Skermanella rosea: one gene and its partner. The protein of the gene in region 1 binds, or shares a complex with, the protein of each later gene. Links are inferred from orthologs where the notes say so. Each region holds a gene or a part of one and is shown on either strand. Other genes may lie near its edges.

Region 1 (8,714 bases):
CTGCTTCTTCGCCTGGTCGGCGCCCTCGCGGGCGACCCGGCGCAGCACGGCGTTGATCAGGCCCTTGTAATGGCTGAGCCCGCGCTGTTCCGCCGCGGCCACCGAGGTGTCGACCGCGGCGTGCGGCGGCGTGTCGAGGAACACGAGCTGGGCCGTGCCGAGCCGCAGGATGTCGAGGACGCCGGCGCGGACCGGGTCGGGCTTGGTCAGGGCCGCCGACACCAGGGCGTCGATCTGTCCCAGGCGGCGCAGGACGGTCGCCACCATCAGCCTTACGAAGGCGCGGTCGCGCGGCTCCAGGGCGTCCAGCCCCTCGTGCGCGTCGAACGCATCGTCGAGCGGGATCTTCTTGCGCAGCACCGACTCGAGCAGGTCGAGGGCGGCGTTGCGGGATGCCAGCGTGCTGTCGGTCATGCCGCGCGGTTTAGCGCGCGGAGGGGGGCTTGTCGAATCGGAAAAGGCTCGGGGGCGGGTCTAAGCCGGGACGAGCGCCTTCCGGAAAATCACCTTGTCCTCGTCGGCTTGGTAGAAGTCCCGTATCCGGCCTTCCTCCTCGTAGCCGCACTTGCGGTAGAACGCCCGCGTGCGCTCGAAATCCGGAAGTCCCGAAGTCTCCACCAGAAGCAGGCGCTCGCCCCGTATCGCCAGTATCCGTTCGATGTGGCGCAGCAGGGCGGCACCGCGCCCCTGCCCTTGGCAGTCGGGATGTACGGCGATCAGGTACAGGTTCCAGGTTCCCGCGGTCATCCGCTCGGGCGCGTAGTAGGCGACCGCTACCGGCCCATTGTCGTCGTCGGCAAGCCAAGCGTCGTCGCCGGCATCGCCGTTGAGATAGCCGGCCATCATCTCGTCCAGCATGCCCGAGGGAAACAGGCCGTTCGCATCGATGATCGCCTTGAGGGCCGTGAGGTCGTCGGGCGTAGCGGGCCGGATCGTGCCGGAATGATGCGAGGGGCGGGTCTGCTTCACGGCGATCATCTCTTGAACCTCCCGACCGATAGAGCGCCGGCAGAGGCAGTGCTGAGGGCCAGAACGAGAAGAGCCGCCACGCGGCGGCTCTCCAGGCTTGACAGGACGTTCCTAACCCGCAGCCGGTTGCGGCTGCTGCGCCGTGGTTCCCTGCTGTGTTCCCTGCGGCGGAGCGGCCGCCGGCGTATCCTCCGGCTGCTGCACCACCGTCGTCGTGGTCGCCGGCTGGGGCGAAGCGGGGGACTCGGAGGGCTTCGCGGGCGGCAGGCGGTGGGGTTCGGCGATCTGGATGGCAACGCTAGGGAGCTTCCATTCCATGCTGTCGAAGGCGCCGCACTGGCCGCAGAGGCTGCGCCAGGACTTTGACAGGGTGCCGCATTCCTTGCAGACCCAGATCGGGTCCGGCTCGGCGTTGGCGGCCTTGGCCAGCCAGTCGCGGGCGGCGGCGATGTCGCCGTGCTCCGCCTCGGCCAGTTCGGCCAGCATGCGGTAGACCCGGTCGCTCGGACGCTCCGCCAGCGCCTTGCTCAGGTGGTTGCGGGCCTCGCCCCACAGCTTGGCGGCCATGGCGGCGCGGGCCAGGGCCACATGTCCCTCCAGGTCGTTGGGCACCATCGACTGGAGCCGCTCGAACCGCTTGACCTGGGCCAGCGGGTCGCTGTCCGGGCTGATGTCGCGGTAGGCGTCGGCCAGTTCGGGATGCGGCCGGGTGCTCCAGGCCTTCTCGATCACCTTGCCGGCCTTGCGGTGCTTGCCGGTGCGGGCCAGCAGGCGGGCCAGGCGCGAGGCGGCCGGCGGGAACGCGGGTTCCAGCTTGGCGGCGGCCTGGGCGTGGCGCAGGGCATCGTCGTGATGCCCCTCCAGCTCGGCCTCGTAGCTGCGTTCCAGCAACAGGGCGGCGCGGTGGTGCCGGCCGGCCTCCGCCGGGAAGGCACCCGACTTCATGCCGTCGAGCAGGGTCTGCTCGGCCCGGCCCCACTGGGCGGCCCGGGTCTCCAGGTCGAACAGGGTGGTGAGCACCCACGGCGTCTGCGGCTGGAGAGACTTGGCCCGGCGGGCCAGCTGCAGCGCCTCGGTCTGGTTGCCGTCCCGGATCGCCTGGGTCAGCAGGCCGCGCACGCCGAGGAAGGCCGTCTCCGGCCGTTCCAGCATGGTCTGGAAATAGCGTTCCGCCGCCTTCTCGTCGCCGTTCAGCTGGGCGGCCTGGGCCGACAGCAGCATGGTCAGCGGCGGGTCGCGCAGCATGGTGTCGGCCTCGCGGGCATAGCGCCGCGCGCCGGCGGCGTCGCCGGCCGCCACCGCGACCATGCCGCGGGTCAGCGCCCGGTAGCCACGCTCGCGCTTGCGTGCCCGGCTGCGGCGGCCGAAGGCCCCCGGCGCGCCGCGGACGCCTCGATACAGCCGGTAGGCCAGCGCCACGATCGCGATGATCGCCACCGTCACCAGCAGCAGCATGGCGAAGGACGTGTTGATGACGTAGCCCTGCCAGTCGATCGTGACCGCGCCGGGGTTTTCGACGAGATAGATGGCGATCGCGACGACGATCGCCAGCTTGATCAGGAACCAGATGGCGCGGGTCATTATTGGTTGCCTCCGGCGGAGCCCGCCAGGCGGGCGATGGCCTGGCCGGTCAGCAGCGCGCCGGCCTCGTTGGCGGCGAGGCGCGCCTTGGCGTCCTCGATCCAGGGCTGGGCCACCTTGGCCGGCTCGCCGGTCAGGGACTCGAGCTCCTTGACGGCCTCGTCCAGGCGGCCGGACTTCAGGTTGCGCTCCGCCCGGGCGGTGACCGCGTCGGCGCCGCTGCCTTCGATCTCGCCGGCGGTCCGCCGGACGCTGACCAGGGAGGAGGCGGTCGAGAGCGCCTTGTCCCACCATTGGCCGCCTTCGCCGCTGGCGAGCACCCCGGCGCGGACGATCTCGCCCGCGACGTCGGAGAACCGCTCGTTCAGTTGCGCCTCGGTCGGGATCCCGTCGGCGGCATGGGGCTCGATCGCGCCGAGCGCCTGCACCACCTGCGGATCCTGCAGGTTGACCGCGCGCACCGCGGACAGTTCGGACGCGAACGGCCGCGAGCTCTGGAGCGCCGCGCGGAGCTGGCCGGCAGCGAGCACCAGGGCCTGGGCCTTGCTTTCCTGGGCCTGGCGCAGGGTCAGCGTCTCGGCCACCTGGGCGGCGCGGTTCGAGGTGTTGTTGATCTCCTGGGCGAGGCGGTTGGCCTCCTGCTCCAGCCCGGCGACGCTGCTGCGCAGCTGCGCGATGGCCTGCGCCTGCTGCTGGTCGAGCGTGCCGACGCGGCCTTCGAGCTGCTGCACCCGGTCGCGGACCTGGGAGAGTGCCTGGAGCTGCTGCTCCAGGGGAGCGACGCGGGCGTCGAGGGCCTGGCGGTCGACGCCCGGCTGCGGCTGGGGCCGCTGCTCCAGCGCGCCGATCCGGCCGGCGAGTTGCTGGACGCGGTCCTGCACGATCGCTTCGACCTGGGCCTGGTCGAGGCCGGCCGGACCGGACTGCTCCGGCTGCTGCTGCGACTGCGCCTGGGACACTTCGGACAGGCGCTGCTCGAGTTGCGAAATCCGCTCGTTCAGCGGCGCGGTATCCGTGCCGCGCGACGCCAGCTCCTGGACCCGCTGTTCGAGCGCGGAGATCTGCTGGGAAGCACCGGTGTCGGCGCCGGTGCGCGGCGGCCAGATCTGCGGGATGACCTGCGGTCCCCACTGGGGCGCGGTGACGGCCGCCCCGGTGCCGGCCAGCGCCAGCAGGATGGCGAAGGTCGCGAGGCCCTTGCCGCCGCCGGACGTCCGGGCGGGTTCGGACGTGCGGACCGGCTCTTGGTCGTGATGGGTCGGCTCAGCCATGGTCCTGGTCGCGGTTTCTGTTTCGGGCTCGGTCGAGGTGTCGGCGGGCCGCTCGTAGCTGCGCGGGCTGCTCCAAGGCGTGGCCGAGGGAGTCCCGGCCGCCGGCGTGTCGGCGGCGGAGGGCTCCGGCGCGATGATGCCGGCGGGCGTCGTCTCGTCCGCTGCGCGATCTTCGACCGTGCGATCCTCGCTGGTGCGCTCGTCGGCCGGGGCGGCCGCGTCGAGCTCGGCCTGGTCCAGCGACACGTTGTGGCGGCCGGCGGCGGCGAGCAGGTCGGGATGGCGCGCGCTGGGGATCGCTCCGCGCTTCTTCCATCCCTGGACCGTCGTGACCGGCATGCCCAGCTTGTGGGCCATAGGGCGGATGCCGCCGAACTTCTCGATGATGCGCTCGGCTGCGGAGCCGGTCGGGTTGGTGCCGTCGGACGGATCCGGCACGGTCGGGTCGTTATCCGATTGGTCGGGGGGACGGGGACTCATGAGCGGCCTTCTCGTATTCCCTGGGGGCGTTTATCGTTGGCGGTTATTCGTCTGACTGTTCTTGCACTTGGTTCCGGTCCGGGGTTGGGATCCGGTCCGGGGTCCAACCGACGTTTTCAATCCGGCTGGGAAAGGGTCCTGGCGGGTGCGAGGAGATCAAGCAGAGCCGCCTGATCCGGCCGGCGTGCGATGAGGATGTCGCGCCACCCCACCGTACGCACCGCCGTACCGACCGCTTCGCTCAGGCAGAAAGCCAGGATTTCTCCGAGCCGATCGGCCAGCCCCGCCTTCTGAACAACCTTAACAAAGCTTTGCGCCGACCGGGGAGAGAAAAACAGGACTGCGTCGATTGTACCTGCGTACAGCGCTTCCACCGTCCCGGGCAGCAGCCCGGTCACCGGCTCGGCCGCGTACAGCACTTCGCGCTCCACCGTGAAGCCGGCCCGGCCGAGATCCCCGGCAAGGTCGCCGGCCACGGCGCTGCCGGCGGCATGGTACAGCCGTCCGGCCGCGGGATCGAGACGGTCGGCCACCAGCCGGGCGAGGCTGCCGACATCACCCCGGGCGCTTTCGACCCGGACGAAGCCGGCCTCCCGGGCGCATCGGGCGGTGGCGTCCCCGACGGCCAGTGCCGGCAGGTCGCGCCTGGCCGTACGCGCTGCGGTTGCTCGTACGCCGTTGGCGCTCGTGAACAGGAGGGCCTGTACGCCGTCCAGCTCCAGCGGCGGGCCGGGCAGGTTCCGGATTTCGAGCAGCGGCTGGACCACCGGCTCGAAGCCGCGCCCGCGCAGTTCCGAGGCGAGCGCCTCGGAATCCTCGCGCGGGCGCGTGATCAGGATGCGCCGCGGTCCGGCGGGAAGAGATCCCGTGCGTTGGGGCTGCCCGGTCACGGTCCGCTCACGGCACGAAGAAGTCCGGCGGCATCAGGCTTTTCAGCTCCTCCCCGGCGTCGCGGCCCATGGCGAGGGCGTCGGCCGCGGTTCCCCGGCGCGCCGTGCCGAGAATCTGTTTGCCGGCGGGATCGGCCACCAGCGCGTCGAGCGTCAAGGTGCCGGCCTCGTCGAGCCGGGCCAGCGCCGCGATCGGCGTGCGGCAGGATCCGTCGAGCGACGCCAGCAGCGCCCGCTCCGCCGAGACCCGGACCATGGTGGCCTCGCAGTTGAGCGGCGCCAGCAGCGCGTTGGTCACGTCGTCGTCCGCCCGGGTCTCGATGCCGATGGCGCCCTGCGCCACGGCGGGCAGCATGACGTCGGGCTCGATCACCGAGGTGATCCGGTCGGTCATGTCGAGCCGCTTCAGGCCGGCGAGCGCCAGCAGGGTCGCGTCGACCTCGCCGTCGGCCAGCTTGCGCAGCCGCGTCTCCACGTTGCCCCGGATCGGCACCACCTTCAGGTCGGGCCGCCGCGCCAGCACCTGGGCCTGGCGGCGCAGGCTCGCGGTGCCGACCACGGCGCCTTCCGGCAGGTCGTCGATATGGGCGGCGACGTTGGAGAAGAAGGCGTCGCGCGGGTCCTCGCGCGGCAGCAGGCAGCGGATCTCCAGCCCGTCGGGCAGCCAGGTCGGCACGTCCTTCATGGAATGGACCGCAAGGTCGATCGACCCGGCGACCAGCGCCTCCTCGATCTCCTTGGTGAAGAGACCCTTGCCGCCCGCCTCCATCAGGGTACGGTCCTGGATGCGGTCGCCGGTGGTTCTGATCACCACGATCTCGATCGCGTCGGGAGCCGCCAGCGCGGCGTGGGCCGCGGCCAGGCGGGCGCGGGTCTGGTGGGCCTGCGCCAGCGCCAGGGGGCTGCCGCGCGTGCCGATACGGACGGGGCCGGTTCGCACAGGGATGCTCATGATTTTTCTTTAGGACGTTACGGACCGCTGCGGAAGTCCCCACATGGGCCTGGACGGCGCAAGTGGAAAGTCCGTTGGTATAGGGGCTTTTACGCTGTATGTCTCGATGTCCCGTCGCTGCGGTGCGATGGGATCGCGTTGCCGCGGTGCGGCGCGGCTGGTGGAGAGGCGACGGATGATCACGGAACGCAGGCAGGTGATTTTCTCGAACGACGCGGTACGCGAGGCGGTCCGGCTTTTCTCGGCCGTGCATCCGGACAAGATGCCGCATGGGCAGGTCCGGCGGGTCTGGACGGCGACCGAGCCGGAGCTTCAGCTGTTCGTGCAGATCGAGCAGATCGGCGCCCGCAAGCTTCACGAACTGCGGTTCGGCCAGGGCGAGATCGCCGCCTTCCTGATCCTGTTCTGCCGCAAGAACAAGATCCCGCTGCCCCGGTCGTCCGAGAAGTTCCTGGAAGTCGAGAACGGCTGCCTTTCGCTGGTCATCACCAAGCAGATCCTGACCGAAACCCTGACCCGAACCTGATCGCATCCGAATGATAGTTCTTGGCATCGAGACGAGCTGCGACGAGACGGCCGCCGCCGTCGTCACCGACCGGCGCGAGATCCTGGGCGACGTCGTGCTGTCCCAGCTCTCCGACCATCACCCCTATGGCGGCGTCGTGCCCGAGATCGCCGCCCGCGCCCACCTGGACCACCTGGACGGCCTGGTCCGCCGCGCCATGGACGAGGCGGGCATCGGCTTCGACCGGCTCGACGGCGTCGCCGCGACCGGCGGGCCGGGACTGATCGGCGGGGTGATCGTCGGCGTGATGACCGCCAAGGCGATCGCCGCCGTGCGCGGCCTGCCCTTCGTCGCGGTCAACCACCTGGAAGGCCACGCCCTGACCGCGCGGCTGACCGACCCGGCGCCGGAAGGCCTGGCCTTTCCTTATCTGCTGCTGCTGGTGTCGGGCGGCCATTGCCAGATCCTGGCGGTCGAGGGGGTCGGACGCTACCGGCGGCTCGGCACCACGATCGACGACGCGGTCGGCGAGGCGTTCGACAAGGCGGCCAAGCTGATGGGCCTGGGCTATCCCGGCGGGCCGCTGCTGGAACGGGCGGCGGAGGGCGGCGATCCCGCGCGGTTCGAGCTGCCGCGCCCGATGAAGGGGCGACCGGGTTGCGACTTCTCCTTCTCCGGCCTGAAGACGGCGGTGCGCAACCGCCTGGACGAACTGCCGCCCGGCCCGCTCGATCCGGCCGACGTCCAGGACCTCGCCGCCGGGTTCCAGGCCGCCGTCGGCGACGTGATGGTCGATCGCTGCGCCCGCGCCATGGCCCGGTTCCGCGCCGAGCACCCGACCGGCGACACTCTGGTGGTGGCGGGCGGCGTCGCGGCCAACAAGTACCTGCGCGCCCGGCTGACCGCCCTGGCGGACAAGCAGGGGTTCCGTTTCCAGGCGCCGCCGATGCGGTTGTGCACCGACAATGCGGTGATGATCGCCTGGGCTGGGCTGGAACGGCTCAGGCTCGGCCAGTCCGACGGCCTCGATTTCGCGCCCCGCCCCCGCTGGCCGCTCGACCCGACCGCCCGGAAGCCGGAGGGCAAGGGCGCCAAGGCGTGAAGGCCTCGCCCGGCTTGGCCCGCTTATTCATCATGTCCCCGGACGTAAGGCCTTTACCGATTGAACGTCTATGATGTTCAGATCGCCTTCATGCGAGGAGCCGTCGCAGAGAGTGACAGCCCCCGTCGGCCTCATCCGCTCATACCGATAAATGATGGAAATGATCTCGTTTTCGAAGCCGGTATGCCGGGACACTATGCAATAGGTCTCATTATCCCTGGAGGCGATTCGGTCCGGTTCTTCAGGAGAGCGTATGATTTGTGATATTGCGGAAAGCAGCCCCTGAACCTGCCGATGATTGAGAGACTGCAAAGGACGAAGCTTCAGTACCGTCGGAGTCATTCCCGGGAAAGTCCAGACCGATCACCAAGAAACGCCTGCCAAGCTTCATCGCACGCCTGGCGCAGATCCCGATCGCCGGGTTCCCGTGGGTGGATTTCCGGCTCGGTCATCCTCCCGGCGACAGCTTGGCTCGGGCGTGGTTGGAAAAACAGGAAGTCGATCGAAGAAAAACCAGGATCGTTCTCGGTGGAATCATCCATCACGCCTGAGTGACGATCCAGCCGTGCCGAAAAATCTTCCCAGGCTTCGCCCGCCGCACGGCGCAGCAAAAGTTCTTCGGGTTCTCGCGGACGCAATTCCGGATGGATCACCTCGCAAGCACCGATCCAGCTCGATTGAACGAAACCTTTCCAGGTTTCGGAGAGCCGGAATGCACTTCCGCCGGTTAGAACCTCCGCCGGATCAAGGCGAACGGTGTCTGACCCCCCGACGGTGATGCGTACCGATGCCATGACGATGATCCTTCGAGCCAAGTCGCCCCCAATTTATCCGAAATCGTGCGGAAGCGCCAGCACCCTCCCATCGTATGCGCCTGGGCGAAGCGGACCCGGCGATCCGAGCAACCCGGTTGCCATCCCGGCGCCGCTCCCGTAATGACTGCGCCGTCCGCCACCAGGGGAAT
Region 2 (8,605 bases), 4.3 Mb from region 1 along the record:
GAGCATAGAGGACATGCGCCCCTTCGAGGCGGGCTCCTTCGCCCGCTCCCTGATGGGTCTTGAATCTTGAGGTAACGATGCAGAACTCGTACAGCCATATCGGCCTTCCCTTCGCGGCGGAACACTTCACCGATCCCGCCGCGGCGGTCGATCGGGTGCGCGAGATCTACGAGGCGAACACCGCCTACCTGCGCGACTGCTTCGGCCGCTTCGCCAAGGGCGAGGAGATGCAGCAACGCGTCCACGCCTGCTACCCGTTCCTGCGCGTCCATACCGACACCAGCACGCGGGTCGACACCCGGCTGTCCTACGGCTTCGTCGCCGGTCCCGGCACCTACGCCACCACGCTGACCCGCCCCGACCTGTTCCACAACTATTACCTGGAGCAGTTCGAGCTGCTGCGCCGCAACCATGGCGTGGTGCTGGAGGTCGGCGTCAGCCGGCAGCCGATCCCGGTCCATTTCGCCTTTCCCGAGGGACTGCACGTCGAGGGCGACCTGACACCGGAACGGCTCGGCCGGATGCGCGACAGCTTCGACCTGCCCGACCTGTCGCAGATGGACGACAGCATCGTCAACGGAACCCACCGGCTGGCGGCCGACGAGCCGGAGCCGTTGGCGCTGTTCACCGGGCCGCGGGTTGATTATTCGCTGCACCGGCTGAAGCACTACACCGCGACCGCGCCGGAGCATTTCCAGAACTTCGTCCTGTTCACCAACTACCAATTCTATATCGACGAGTTCATCCGCCTCGGCATGGAGGTGATGTCGCCGACCGACGATCCGGAGCAGCAGGCCTACCGCCGCCAGTACACCGCCTTCGTCGAGCCTGGCGACTTCGTCATCCCCAACCAGAACCTGGGTCCGGCCGACCCGCAGGGGACTCGCGTAGGCCGCCTGCCGCAGATGCCGGCCTACCACCTGAAGCGCCCGGACGGCTCCGGGATCACCATGGTCAATATCGGCGTCGGCCCCAGCAACGCCAAGACGATAACCGACCACATCGCCGTGCTGCGCCCGCATGCCTGGATCATGCTGGGCCACTGCGCCGGCCTGCGCAACACCCAGCGGCTGGGCGACTATGTCCTGGCCCACGGCTATGTGCGCGAGGACCACGTGCTGGACGCCGACCTGCCGATCTGGGTCCCGGTCCCGCCCCTGGCCGAGGTCCAGGTGGCCCTGGAGGCGGCGGTCGGGCAGATCACCGGCCTGACCGGCTATGAATTGAAACGGGTGATGCGGACCGGAACGGTCGCGACCATCGACAACCGGAACTGGGAACTGCGGGACCACAGCGAGATGGTCCAGCGCTTCAGCCAGAGCCGCGCGATCGCGCTGGACATGGAAAGCGCCACCATCGCGGCCAACGGCTTCCGCTTCCGGGTGCCCTACGGGACGCTGCTGTGCGTCTCCGACAAGCCGCTGCACGGCGAGCTGAAGCTGCCGGGCATGGCGAACAATTTCTATCGGAACCAGGTGGACCAGCACCTGAAGATCGGCGTGCTGGCGATGGAGCTTCTTCGGAAAAACGGGCTGGAAAAGCTGCACTCGCGCAAGCTCCGCAGCTTCGCGGAGGCAGCTTTCCAGTAAGGGAGGAAGGTTACTTCTTCCCGCCCTCGGACTCGACGTTCTCCGCCCCCTTCCGGGTGCCGCCGAACTTGTCGGGTCCGCCGGCGTCGGGAGCGTCCGGCTTATGGTGGTTGCCGGTGTTCTGCTGGTCTTCGGTGTGCTTGACCGTCTGTTCGGTATGCGGCTGTTTCATGGTCATCCTCCAGTGCGTGGTAGGACAACAGCTTAAACAGCCAAGGGTTTCGTCCCGTCGCCCGTCAGGCCGCTCCCGGCACCCCCTTGGTGGTCGAGTACTCGAAATGCAGCACCTCGCCCGGATGGACCAGCGGGAAGGCCGAATGGGCGGCCGACGCGGCTTCCGCGAAGCCGGTCAGGATCAGCTTCAGCTTGCCCGGATATGTGGCGATGTCGCCGATCGCGAAGATGCCCGGCGCGCTGGTGGCGCAGGTCGCCTGGTCGATCCGGATATGGTGCTTCTCCAGGTCGAGGCCCCACTCCGCGATCGGCCCCAGGTTCATGGCGAGCCCGAAGAACGGCAGCAGCACGTCGGCGTCCAGCACCTTCTCCTCGCCGTCCAGGGTCGCGACCCGCACGCCGGTCAGCTGGCCGTCGGCTCCCTCCAGCCCGGAGAGCTGGTAGGGCACCACCATCTCGATCCGGCCCTCCCGGGTCAGCTGCTCCATCCGGGCGACGCTTTCCGGGGCGGCGCGGAACTTGGGCCGGCGATGCACCACCATGATCTGCTCCGCGACCTCGGCCAGGCTGATCGCCCAGTCCACGGCGGAGTCGCCGCCGCCGGCGATCACCACCCGCTTGCCGGCATAGTCCATGCGCCGCCGCACCAGGTAATGCACCGACGTGCCCTCGAACCGCTCCAGCCCGTCCAGCGGCGGCCGGTTCGGGCCGAAGGCGCCGACACCCGCCGCGACGATCACCGCGCGGGCGTTGATCCGCGTGCCGGTCGAAGTCTCCACCAGCCAGCGCCCGCCTTCCGCCGGGGTCAGCCCGGTGACCTGCTGGCCCAGGTGGAAGACCGGCCCGAAGGAGGCGCATTGTTCGCTCAGCCGGTCGATCAGGTCGGCCGCGTCAATGGAAGGGTAACCGGGAATGTCGTAAATGGGCTTCTCCGGGTAGAGCGCCGCGCACTGCCCGCCGACCATGTCGAGGGCATCGATCACATGGCATTTCATGCGAAGCATGCCGCATTCGAAGATGGCGAACAGACCAACGGGACCGGCACCGATAATGGCGACATCGGTATGCTGCTCGGGGCTCGACATGGGGACTCCGGAAAAGCTAGGAAGAGTTTTGCACTGCCAGCCCCTCATTAGCGGATTTCCGGGCACGATCAAACCCCCGCCTTCCGCGGGGCCGGGTAAAGGAAGCAAGCGCACGACCATGACGGCACAGCGTCAGCAAGCCCCCTCCGTTGACCTGGTCATCGACCTCGGGGACGAGGCCGCCACGGCGGACCTCGCGCGCCGCGTCGGATCCCTGCTCCGCGCCGGCGACATGGTGGCGCTGCGCGGCGACCTGGGCGCCGGCAAGACGGCGTTCGCCCGCGCGCTGATCCAGTCGCTGGGAGACCCGGACGACGAGGTGCCGAGCCCGACCTTCACCCTGGTCCAGACCTACGACACCCCGGCGGCCCCGGTCTGGCATTTCGACCTCTACCGTCTGGGCGGCCCGGACGAGGTGATCGAGCTCGGCTGGGACGAGGTCCGCTCCGGCGGCATCGCCCTGGTCGAATGGCCCGACCGGCTGGGATCCCTCCTGCCGCCGGAACGGCTCGACATCGCCCTGTCCTTCGGCCCGGAAGCGACCGCGCGCCGCGCCACCCTGACCGGCCACGGCGGCTGGGCCGACCGCCTGGGGAGCCTGGAGCAGCCGTGACCCCCCGCGAAGACACCATCACCGGCTTCCTGGCCGCGCAGGGCTGGGGCGATGCCGACCGCACGGCCCTGGCGGGCGACGCCTCGGCGCGGCGCTACCTCCGCCTCCGCCGCGGTACCGACAGCGCCCTGCTGATGGACTCGCCGAACCCGGCGGAGGACGTGATCCCCTTCGTCGCGATCTCCGGCCTGCTGCAAGGATTCGGCCTCTCGGCGCCGCACATCCTCGCCGGGGAGCCCGAGGCCGGCCTGCTGCTGATCGAGGATTTCGGCGACGCGACCTTCACCCGCCTGATGGACCAGGGCGCCGACCCCGCGGACCTCTACCGCCTGGCGGTGGACGCCCTCGTCGCCCTGCACCGGCGCTTCGACCCCGCCCGGGCAACTCCGCTCGGCCTGCCCCGCTACGACGCCGCCCTGTTCATCGAGCAGGTGATGCTGCTGGCCGACGTCTACGTCCCGGCCGCCCTGGGCCGCGCCGCCACCGCCGAGGAGCGCGCCGACCTGGAGCGGGCCTGGTGGGCGACCGTCCCCGACGCGGTAGGATTCGGCACGTCGCTGATGCACCGCGACTACCATGTGGACAACCTGATGCGGCTCGACGGCCGTCCGGGCGCATCCGCCTGCGGGCTGCTGGACTTCCAGAACGCCGGCCTCGGGCCGATCAGCTACGACCTCGTGTCGCTGCTGGAGGATGCCCGGCGCGACGTTCCGTCCGACTTGGCGGCTGCCATGCTGGGCCATTACCTGGACGCGTTCCCCGGCCTGGACCGCGACGCCTTCCTGCGTTCCTACGCCGTGCTGGGCGCCGTCCGGCACACCCGGATCGTGGCGGTCTTCGCCCGGCTGCATCTCCGCGACGGCCGTTCCGGCTATCTGCGCCACCTGCCCCGCGTCTGGCGCCTGCTGGAGGCGAAGCTGGAGCATCCGGCCCTGGCGCCGGTGCGCGACTGGTTCGACCGCACCCTGCCGCCCCCTGTCCGCGCTCCCCTTTTCAACCCGCCCACCGACCTTTCGAAAGCACCCGAATAATGACGACCCTGACCCACGCCATGGTGCTGGCCGCCGGGCTCGGCCTGCGCATGCGGCCCTTGACGCTGGAACGGCCCAAGCCGCTGATCCCCGTGGCGGGGAAACCCCTGCTCGACCACGCGCTCGACCGCATCGCCGCCGCCGGCATCGGAACCGCCGTCGTGAACACCCACTACAAGGGCGAGATGATCGCGGACCACCTCGCGGGCCGCACGTCCCCCCGCATCGTCCTGTCGCCCGAGGCGGACCTGCTGGAGACCGGCGGCGGCATCCGGCAGGCCCTGCCGCTGCTCGGCACCGACCCGTTCCTGTCGGTCAATTCCGACATCCTGTGGCTCGACGGCCCCACCCCGGCCATCGACCGCCTGACCCGGGCCTGGAACCCGGAGACCATGGACGCCCTGCTGCTGCTCCACCCGGCCGTCGCCGCCTTCGGCTACGACGGCAAGGGCGACTTCCACATGGACCCGCTGGGCCGCCTGACCCGCCGCCGCAGCGGCGAGATCGCCCCCTTCGTCTTCGCCGGCGTCCAGATCCTCAAGCCGGAACTGTTCGCCGACGTGCCATCGGGCGCCTTCTCGACCAACCTGATCTGGGACCGGCTGCTGGAAAGCGAGCGGCTCTACGGGATGCGCCATGACGGCCTGTGGTTCCACGTCGGGACCCCGGCCAGCATCGCCAAGGTGGACGAGCACCTGGAAGTCCGGCCGCACCACAGCGAGTCCTGACGATACCATATCTTGGAAAGATTTGCGTTCCGCGTCCCACCTATAGTAGGGTTTCAAGACTCCTGTAGGTCGGGTAGAGCGCAGCGGCACCCGACGGGCCGGTGCATCCGCGTCGGGTGCCGCTGCGCTCTACCCGACCTACGGTTCTCCAGCACGCCTCCGCCCGACGCACCAGGAACCCACAGGCCCCGGACCCATGGCGCAAGTCTTCAACATCCCCTCGGGCGTACCGTTCGTCGATGCCCTGGCGACCGGCATCCTCGCCCGCGTGGAGGCGGACGGCGGTCCGCTGGCCCTTGCCGGCCATACCGTCCTGCTGCCGACCCGGCGCGCCTGCCGGACCCTGCGCGAAGCCTTCCTCCGCCTCTCCGGCGGCGCTCCCCAGCTCCTGCCGCGCATGAGCCCGCTCGGCGACATCGACGCCGACGAGCTCAGCCTCGCGATCGAGGAGATCCCCGGCCTCGCCGGCGCGCTCGACCTGCCTCCCGCCCTGACCAGCCTGCGCCGCCAGCTCCTCCTGGCCCAGGCCATCCTCAGGAAGGACGGCAAGTCCATCACCGCCGACCAAGCCGCCCGGCTGGCGGCCGACCTCGCCCGCCTGCTCGACCAGGTGCAGACCGAGGGCGTGCCGTTCGACCGGCTCGAAGGGCTGGTGCCGGAGGAATACGCCCAGCACTGGCAGGTCACGCTGGAATTCCTGAAGATCCTGACCCATGTCTGGCCGACCATCCTGGAGCTGGAAGGCGCCATCGACGCCGCCGAGCGGCGCAACCTCGTCCTCAAGGCCCAGGCCGAGGCGTGGCGGGCCAACCCGCCGGCCGGCCCGGTGATCGCCGCCGGCTCGACCGGCACCATCCCGGCGACCGCCGAACTCCTGGCCGTCGTCGCGACCATGCCCAACGGCTGCGTCGTCCTTCCCGGCCTCGACACCGACATGGACGAGACGAGCTGGGACGCGGCGGCGTCCGACGACGGCCACCCCCAGCACGGCATGGCCAGCCTGCTGCGCAAGCTCGACCTGCCGCGCGACCGGGTCGAGCCTTGGGACTGCCCGCTGACCCCCGGCAACCCGGCGCGCACCCGCCTGCTCAGCGAGGCGATGCGGCCCGCGGCGACGACCGAGGCCTGGCGGGGGCTAGACGGCATCGACGAAGGCGCGCTCGACGGCATAACCCGGATCGACTGCCCGACCTCCCAGGAGGAGGCCGCCGTCATCGCCCTGATGATGCGCCAGACGCTGGAAGTCCCCGACCGCACCGCCGCCCTGGTGACGCCCGACCGCAACCTCGCCCGCCGGGTCGCCACCGCGCTGGAGCGCTGGAACATCGCGGTGGACGATTCCGGCGGCCGGCCGCTGGCCGACACCGCCGTCGGCACCTACCTGCGCCTGACCGCCGCCTGCGCGGTCGAACGGGCCGACCCGCTGCCGCTCCTGGCCGTGCTCAAGCACCCGCTGGCGGGCGGCGGGCTCAACCCGCTGTGGTTCCGCACCCAGGCCCGCGACCTGGAACGCGCCGTCCTGCGCGGCCCCCGCCCGGCGCCCGGCTTCCGCGGCCTTCTCGCCGCCCTGGACGAGGCCGAGAACAACCGCTTCGACCGCGGCGGCGACACGAGGCGCGAGCTGGTCCAGTATGTCGAGCACCTGCACGCCATGGCCGCCCCCTTCTTCGACGCCATGGAAGCGCCCGACCCGCAGCCCCCGGCCGAGTGGCTGACCCTGCACGTCGCCTTTGCCGAACGGCTGGCCGCCAGCGATGACCTGTCCGGCCCCGACCGGCTGTGGCGCCACGAGGACGGCGAGGCGGCGGCCGGTTTCGTGAACGAGCTGCGCCAGGCGGCCGGCGACTTCCCGCCGATCGCGGCGTCCCAGTACCCGGCCTTCCTGGAAGCCCTGATGGCGGCCCACGTGGTCCGCCCGCGCTACGGCCGGCACCCGCGCCTCAGCATCCTGGGACTGCTCGAAGCCCGGTTGCAGCATGCCGACGTGATGATCCTCGGCGGCCTCAACGAGGGCACTTGGCCGCCCGATGCCGCCTCCGACCCCTGGCTGTCGCGGCCGATGCGCAAGGCCTTCGGGCTGCCCGTGCCCGAGCGGCTGGTCGGCGTCGCCGCCCATGATTTCGTCCAGGCCGCAGGCGGCGCCCGGGTGGTCCTGTCCCGCGCCGAGCGGGTGGACGGCACGCCGACCGTGCCGTCCCGCTGGCTGCTGCGACTCGACACCGTGCTGCGCGGCCTGGACCTGAACGGCATCATCGAGATGGAGACGGAGCAGTGGCTGTCCTGGGTCGACCAGCTCGACCGGCCCGACGCCGTCCGCCCGCTCCCGGCGCCCGAGCCGCGCCCGCCGCTCTCCGCCCGCCCGCGCAGCCTGTCGGTCACCGAGATCGAGACCTGGATGCGCGATCCCTACGCGATCTACGCCCGCCGGATCCTGAAGCTGGAGGCGCTGGAGCCGATCGCCGCCGATCCGGGAGCTTCCGAGCGCGGCCAGTTCATCCACCAGGCGCTGGACGCCTTCACCAAGACCTATCCCAGCGCCCTGCCCGGCGCGGCGGTCGAGAAACTGACCGAGCTGGGCCGCGACGCCTTCGGCAAGCTGCTGAGCCAGCCCGAGGTCTGGGCCTTCTGGTGGCCCCGCTTCGAGCGGGTCGCCGCCTGGTTCATCCAGTTCGAGACGGAGCGCCGCCGCACGGTCCGCCCCCTGGCGACCGAAATCAAGGGCAAGCTGGAGCTGGAAGGCCCCGCCGGCCCCTTCACGCTGCGCGCCAAGGCCGACCGCATCGACAAGCTGCCCGACGGCGGCCTCGCCATCATCGACTACAAGACCGGCACGCCCCCGTCGAACCTGGAGGTCGCCCTGGGTTTCGCGCCCCAGTTGCCGCTGGAAGCCGTCATGGCGGCTGCCGGCGGGTTCGAGACGGTGGACGCAGCTCCGGTGGGCGACCTCGCCTTCTGGAAGCTGTCGGGCGGCGACCCGGCCGGCGCCGAGATCCCCGTCAAGGGCGACCTCGCCCTGCTGGCCGAGCAGGCCCGCGCCGGCCTGATCGACCTGATCCGCACCTTCGACGATCCGGCGACCCCCTACCGCTCGCGCCCCCGCCCGGACTGGGCGCCCCGCTACACCGACTACGGCCATCTGGCCCGCGTCCAGGAATGGTCCGCCGGCGGCGAGCCCGTGGAGTGACACCGATGGGAATCCCGTTCGACAGGATGGCCGGAGCCGGGAAACCGGGGTCAGACCACCATTTCCCCGGAAGGCCGGCGGATGGAAAAGCAACTTGGAAATGGTGGGCTGACCCCGGTTTCCCTTGTCGGCGCCAACGCCCGATGCCCTCCTCCGACCTGCCCCCGGCATGAGCACCAGCCCATGAACGTCGTCGAGCTC

The links.
Region 2: the proteins of tsaD (region 1) and tsaE are in contact, whole or in part, in a crystal structure (PDB 6N9A), measured with the Thermotoga maritima proteins. The link is inferred for Skermanella rosea from one-to-one orthologs. Residues at the interface, in WP_004082750.1 of Thermotoga maritima: Cys10, Asp11, Arg49, His50, Leu82, Gly84, Gly135, Gly136, Glu154, Thr155, Leu156, Asp157, Asp158, Ser159, Glu162, Asp165, Lys166, Arg169, Leu170, Tyr175, Lys213, Thr214, Leu217, Tyr218, Gln221, Arg222, Asn324; in WP_004082108.1 of Thermotoga maritima: Leu37, Gly38, Lys46, Lys57, Val59, Lys60, Ser61, Thr63, Phe64, Thr65, Leu66, Met67, Val69, Pro71, Tyr82, Arg83, Leu84, Asp86, Asp88, Phe89, Asp93, Ile128, Asp130, Glu131, Arg134.

What each region holds. Positions count from the first base shown.
Region 1 is NZ_CP086111.1:5,995,755-6,004,468, reverse strand. Bases 5,788-8,714 are described here. They hold tsaD (tRNA (adenosine(37)-N6)-threonylcarbamoyltransferase complex transferase subunit TsaD), read left to right. Parts: upstream 5,788-6,679; coding sequence 6,680-7,750; downstream 7,751-8,714. Other genes in these bases: JL101_RS28085 (hypothetical protein), read right to left, coding at 8,089-8,544; JL101_RS28095 (hypothetical protein), read left to right, coding at 6,319-6,669; hemC (hydroxymethylbilane synthase), read right to left, coding at 5,788-6,143. In the rest of the region: JL101_RS28125 (RsmB/NOP family class I SAM-dependent RNA methyltransferase), read right to left, coding at 1-414; JL101_RS28120 (GNAT family N-acetyltransferase), read right to left, coding at 475-978; JL101_RS28115 (heme biosynthesis protein HemY), read right to left, coding at 1,081-2,550; JL101_RS28110 (COG4223 family protein), read right to left, coding at 2,550-4,301; JL101_RS28105 (uroporphyrinogen-III synthase), read right to left, coding at 4,418-5,191; more of hemC, read right to left, coding at 5,199-5,787.
Region 2 is NZ_CP086111.1:1,701,495-1,710,099, reverse strand. Bases 1,896-4,713 are described here. They hold tsaE (tRNA (adenosine(37)-N6)-threonylcarbamoyltransferase complex ATPase subunit type 1 TsaE), read left to right. Parts: upstream 1,896-2,966; coding sequence 2,967-3,461; downstream 3,462-4,713. Other genes in these bases: JL101_RS07855 (nucleotidyltransferase family protein), read left to right, coding at 4,492-4,713; JL101_RS07860 (aminoglycoside phosphotransferase family protein), read left to right, coding at 3,458-4,492; JL101_RS07870 (NAD(P)/FAD-dependent oxidoreductase), read right to left, coding at 1,896-2,848. In the rest of the region: signal recognition particle-docking protein FtsY, read left to right, coding at 1-70; JL101_RS07880 (AMP nucleosidase), read left to right, coding at 78-1,589; JL101_RS07875 (hypothetical protein), read right to left, coding at 1,600-1,761; more of JL101_RS07870, read right to left, coding at 1,826-1,895; more of JL101_RS07855, read left to right, coding at 4,714-5,220; double-strand break repair protein AddB, read left to right, coding at 5,417-8,404; double-strand break repair helicase AddA, read left to right, coding at 8,588-8,605. UniProt on the Escherichia coli protein: Required for the formation of a threonylcarbamoyl group on adenosine at position 37 (t(6)A37) in tRNAs that read codons beginning with adenine.